Pleurocapsa sp. PCC 7327: one gene and its partner. The protein of the gene in region 2 binds, or shares a complex with, the protein of the main gene of each other region. Links are inferred from orthologs where the notes say so. Each region holds a gene or a part of one and is shown on either strand. Other genes may lie near its edges.

The links. Proteins that work in one complex are often made in the same cells at the same time.
Region 1: the proteins of accC (region 2) and accB are in contact, whole or in part, in a solved structure (PDB 8UXZ), measured with the Escherichia coli proteins. The link is inferred for Pleurocapsa sp. PCC 7327 from one-to-one orthologs.

Annotation. Positions count from the first base shown.
Region 1 is NC_019689.1:4,814,323-4,817,232, forward strand. It holds accB (acetyl-CoA carboxylase biotin carboxyl carrier protein), read right to left. Parts: upstream 1,751-2,910; coding sequence 1,250-1,750; downstream 1-1,249. Other genes in the region: PLE7327_RS21675 (DUF2993 domain-containing protein), read left to right, coding at 1-387; PLE7327_RS21680 (GerMN domain-containing protein), read left to right, coding at 610-1,242; efp (elongation factor P), read right to left, coding at 1,844-2,401; PLE7327_RS21695 (aromatic ring-hydroxylating dioxygenase subunit alpha), read right to left, coding at 2,483-2,910. UniProt on the Escherichia coli protein: This protein is a component of the acetyl coenzyme A carboxylase complex; first, biotin carboxylase catalyzes the carboxylation of the carrier protein and then the transcarboxylase transfers the carboxyl group to form malonyl-CoA.
Region 2 is NC_019689.1:2,646,751-2,649,544, forward strand. It holds accC (acetyl-CoA carboxylase biotin carboxylase subunit), read right to left. Parts: upstream 2,176-2,794; coding sequence 826-2,175; downstream 1-825. Other genes in the region: PLE7327_RS11755 (DUF29 domain-containing protein), read right to left, coding at 1-175; dndE (DNA sulfur modification protein DndE), read left to right, coding at 442-825; PLE7327_RS11770 (hypothetical protein), read right to left, coding at 2,240-2,488; PLE7327_RS11775 (S-adenosyl-l-methionine hydroxide adenosyltransferase family protein), read right to left, coding at 2,626-2,794. UniProt on the Escherichia coli protein: This protein is a component of the acetyl coenzyme A carboxylase complex; first, biotin carboxylase catalyzes the carboxylation of the carrier protein and then the transcarboxylase transfers the carboxyl group to form malonyl-CoA.

The DNA.
Region 1 (2,910 bases), 2.2 Mb from region 2 along the record:
GAAGAGGCTAGTGAAGCTTCGGCATCATCTTTTAAAATATTAAAAGCGAGAGCAGACTTTTTGGGGAGCAATCGCCTTGGCTTAAGGCTGCAATTGCAGCAATCCCAGACGCACAAAGATGTCTCGGAGCCACCAGAGCCAGTCGAAATTAAGCTAGAGGTAGGACTAAATGTGGTAGCAGGGCGATCGCTACAACTGAACGATCCCAAAGGAATGGTTAACGGCAGACGTTTATCGACTAGACTCTTGAGAGGATTGGCTGAAGGATTGAGCGAAGAATTAGATTTGCGTCGATTAGAAAACAGGGGAATCACTGCTAGAGTGTTACACTTGAACGTCACAGACGAGGAAATGCATATTGCAGCATTTATCCAGGTGGAGCCATAAACAGAGACCAGTTATTTGATTTTGAAGTTTAGATTGTGGATTTTGGATTGGTGAGAGTTAATAGTGAGTGGTTAATGGTTAGTTTTCTCCCCATCCCCCAGTCTCCCTTATTTCCCAACACTCCCCATTTCCCAGTTGCCAGCCGATGAAAGATAGACAGGAACAGTAGACTGGATATATAGGGTCAATGAGTTTAGTCTAGCTGTATCAAAGAGGAGTTCTATGCAAGATCGACCCAAAAAACCTAAAAACAATCGATTATCTCTGGGAGTTATCGCAGGAATTACCATAGCAGCACTAGCTATCGGTGGCGGAGCCTCTTGGTTGGCTTATCGGACTCTCACTGCCTTAAAAACACCCTCCGAACCAACGGTAACCCAATCCGAACCGACGACCGCTCCGCCAGACCAATCTCTAGTCCAAGAAGAGGGAGCGCAAGTTTATTGGCTCGCCGATAGTGGGGGACGCTTGAAGTTGCTGCCGACCAAAGTAGCCGTTCAAAAATCTGCAAGCGAGCAGGAAAGGCTGGAAACGGCTTTTAAGGAATTATTAGCTGGACCTAAAAAGTCATCTGAGACTACGGCAATTCCTGAAGGCACGAAATTGCTAGATTTGACTGTAGAAAAAGATGGCGTTCATCTTAACTTATCTCAAGAATTTACGACGGGTGGCGGCAGTGCTTCGATGATGGGGCGCTTAGGGCAGATTGTATATACGGCAACGAGTGTAGACCCCAACACTCAGGTTTGGATTGATGTGGAAGGAAAACCGCTCGAACTGTTGGGTGAAGGAGAAGGATTGATGGTAGAACAACCCATGACTCGTAAAATTTTTGAAACGGATTTCGAGCTTTAGGAACGACTCAATCGGGATTGAGCCACATTAGAGTTTGACCGTATTCTACGGGTTCGCCGTTAGCCACGACGATCTCCATTATTTGTCCCGAAACTTCTGCTTCAATTTCGTTCATGAGCTTCATGGCCTCGATGATACAGACCGTTTGTCCCTGACGGATGCGATCGCCCGCTTCTACAAACGGCGGTTCGTCAGGGGCAGATGCTCGATAAAAGGTGCCCACCATAGGAGAAGTAATTGCTACCCATTTTGCGTCTGCGGGGGAAGGTGCAGAAACCTCTTGGGGTTCGCTGACAGGAGCGACAGGCGCTGTGGGCGGTTGAGAAACTGGGGAAACGCCACTCGGCGGTGCCGCTCCTACGGTAGCTGCTACAGTTTGAGTTGGTATGACTGGAGCGCTCTTGCGTACCGTTAGTTCAAAATCTTCGCTTTTTAGCGTTAACTCGGTAATATCGGTTTGAGCGATCGCCCTTAACAACTCCCGAAGTTCGTTGAAATTTATTGACACAAATCGTGCATCCCATATAACAATTAGGCGTTAGTTGTCCGCAGTAAGAACTCGACGACAACTAACAAACGATAAAGCCAAGCGTTCGCTCGTTCACTCTCTACCCAGATAGGAACCATCGCGGGTATCTACCTTAATCCGTTCGCCGACAGAAATAAACAAGGGAACCATTACCTGAGCGCCCGTCTCGACGATCGCGGGTTTTGAGCCACCAGTAGCCGTATCCCCTTTCACGCCCGGATCGGTTTCGATTACTTCGAGGATGACTGAAGTAGGAAGTTCGACTTCCAATACTTGCCCGTTCCAGAGTAAGATATTGACTTCCATCCCTTCTTTAAGAAACTTAGTGCGATCGCCAAGTTGCTCTGGTCTCAGATGAGCCTCTTCAAACGTTTCCATATCCATAAAGACGTATTGATCGGCTTCTTTATAGGTATGCTGCATTGTCCGCTTTTCTATAGTTGCTTGTGGAACGGTCTCGCCTGCTCGGAAAGTCCGCTCGACCACGTTCCCAGTCTGTACGTTTTTGAGTTTGGTACGCACGAAGGCAGAGCCTTTACCCGGTTTGACGTGAAGAAATTCTACAACTCGCCAGACAGATCCGTCTAATTCGATAGTTACACCACTGCGAAAATCGTTGCTCGAAATCATGAAGTGCTTTTAAAGCCTAAAAATATCGACATTTTATTTTACTAGAGAATGGGAGATGGTTAGGCTAGAAAATTTGCGCTCTCAACTGCGCCAGCGCAGTACCCGTTCTTTAACTGGATTGCTAAAGGGACGACCTTCAGAGATAGCGCGAGCAAATTCTGCTTTGAGCTGATAGTACCAACGGGCTTGCACGTCGGCATCTTCTATCAACATCAAGGGCGGGTCGTACTGCAAGCCGATCTGCTGTTTGATAACCATCTGTCGATCCTGATTTAAAAACGCTCGAATAAATGGCAACAAGAGCGGTTTTAGTAGGGCAAACCAAGGTAGGGTCGTATAAAATATCGTTGTCACTTCTGTCTCTGTTTCAGTAATCGGAGTAATGGCGGTTAAATTGCAAACAGTATTATTTTCAGTAATGACTTGTTCGATGCGAATGCCAGGTAGCCGAAAGGAAATTGCTACTTCTGGATTTTTGCCGATGAGATTATAGAAAAAGGTCGAGCGTT
Region 2 (2,794 bases):
ACAAGATTTTTAGATTGCTGTAGAGGGCTTTTTTCTCGCTTCTCCCCATACTCAAGATTTCTTCTATTAAATTATCCAAGTCTAACTCTTCCCAATTCCGTTGTTCTAACAATTGAGCAGTAACTATCGTCCATTCGAGAAAATCTTTTTCGTACAAAGATGCTAAATTAGCCATCACCCACGCTCTCCCCCTCAATTCTTTGATCGATTAGTTCAATTTCTCTTTAATAGCCTCTCTCAGAGAATATCTGAAAAGTTAAAACATCATGTTGAGCGAAGCGAAACATCTTAATAGATTTCTTGGAAAAGTCATTAACTTAGCGGAATTCTTTGCGCCTTTGCGCGAGACTATCATCCCATGATTGTGCAACGCCTTTTTTCTATCAAGATTCTATCCTTAAAATTTATATTAACATTATCAGCCAAGAGAGAATTAATTATATGGAATTGCCAATCGAGCGCATTCGCCTTTCACAAACCGCAAAAGATCGACTGGTAAAACTCAAACGCCAGACAAAAATCGACCAATGGAATATTTTATGTCGATGGGCATTTTGTCGTTCTCTCGCCGAACCGAGTATTCCGTCTCCGGTTCCCATTCCTGCCGATAGCAATGTAGAGATAACATGGAAAGTCTTTGGCGGAGATATGGCGGATCTCCTATTAATTGCACTCAAACAACGCTGTCATGAGGATGGTTTAGGAACCGACAAAGAAACCCTCGCCACTCAATTTCGACTGCACCTGCATCGCGGCATTGGTTATCTAGCAGGCGATCCCAACCTTAAAAAGATAGAAAATTTACTTGCCTTAACCTTAAATTGACTAATGATTCATCAAATGCTCTTCGACAAACTTGGTGTAAACATCCCCAGCAACAAAGGCGGGATGAGCAAGAATTTTTTGATGGAAACCGATGGTAGTGGGAACGCCAGTAATAGCACATTCTTTTAAGGCACGTCTCATGCGCTTGATGGCTGTCTCTCGATCCGGTCCCCAAACGATCAGCTTGCCGATTAGAGAATCGTAGAATGGGGGGATTTCATAATCGGTGTAGACGTGAGAATCCATGCGCACGCCGGGACCGCCAGGCGGAAGATAGGCGTTAATTTTGCCGGGATGGGGACGAAAATTGCGATCGGGATCTTCGGCATTAATGCGACATTCGATCGCGTGACCTCGGAAAGTAATATCTTCTTGAGTAAGTTGAAGTTTTTCCCCTTGGGCGATGCGAATTTGTTCGGTAATTAAATCCAGTCCGGTAATCATCTCGGTAACGGGATGCTCGACCTGAATGCGAGTATTCATTTCCATAAAATAGAAATGACCGTCGCGATCGACTAAGAACTCGACCGTTCCAGCACCAACATAATTAATCGATTTAGCGGCGCGAACGGCAGCTTCTCCCATTTCCGAGCGCAATTGGGGCGTGAGGATCGAACTGGGAGCTTCTTCAAGTAACTTCTGGTGTCGCCGTTGAATAGAACATTCCCGTTCTCCCAAATGGATCGCGTTTCCGTAGCTATCGGCTAGGATTTGAAATTCGATATGGCGGGGACGTTCGATAAATTTTTCGATATATACGCCGGGGTTGCCAAAGGCGGCTTCAGCCTCTCCTTGAGCGGCGCTAAACAGGCGAGAGAATTCGCTGTCTTCGCGCACCAGGCGCATTCCCCTGCCGCCGCCGCCAGCCGTCGCCTTAATCATAACCGGATAGCCAATCTCGCGAGCGATCGCCAGCGCTTCCTTCTCACCTGCCACCAATCCCCAGCTTCCGGGAACGGTGGGCACGCCTACCTTCTGCATCGTTTTTTTTGCCGTCGATTTATCCCCCATGGCGCGAATGGCTTCGGGAGAAGGACCGATAAAGGTAATTTGGTGATCGGCGCAAATTTCGGCAAAGCGGGCATTTTCGGCAAGAAATCCATAGCCGGGATGAATCGCGGTCGCGTTGCGAGTTAAAGCTGCGGAGATAATGTTGGGAATATTGAGATAGCTTTTGCTACTCGGCGGAGGACCGATGCAGACACTTTCGTCGGCTAGCTGAACGTGAAGGGCGTGGCGATCTATAGTAGAGTGAACTGCAACGGTAGCAATCCCTAGTTCTTCACAGCTATGGAGAATCCGCAGGGCAATCTCCCCTCGATTAGCAATTAAAATCTTGGAAAATTGCATTAGATAAACGAGCGCCTCAAGTTTTGATACTTAAGTTAGAATATACAGTTTTGAGGACTTAAATTCACTCAACTCGATTGGCTAGCTCGGAGGGAGGGCGATCGCTACTCCAAGACCACCAAACCTGACCGCATTTGCATTGGTAAAATTCCTGCCATTTACGGCGGTAATCCTCTCCTATCACCGGCGCTCGTCGATTGATCCAAACTCGTTGCGCTTTGATAGCAGACGCTCTACAGCGAGGACAGCTAAAATCAAGGGCGTGAACGGCTGTCTCTGTCCAGCCGGGAGGAGTGGGGCTAAAAGCATCCATAGCAGCTAGTTCCTAAATTTTCAATCGCCATCTTTATCTAGAGATAACAAATCATTCCCGCTCCTGGAAGCGAGAAATTTTTGCTCATCCAAAGTCAGAGTAACAAATTATTGGTAAGCACAAGCAAGCGACTGCATTCAAACAGGCTCATAAGTTACTAACTGGTTGACTTTGGGTTTGCCAAAGCGCCGCCACGCGCTGCCACCGCGCAAGAACAACTCCACCCAGCGCACCGACCTTTTCTCTCCCGGCAACGTCCAACCAGAACTCCCCGGCGCAAAGGCAAGCGTTCCTTCTGGCACCCGA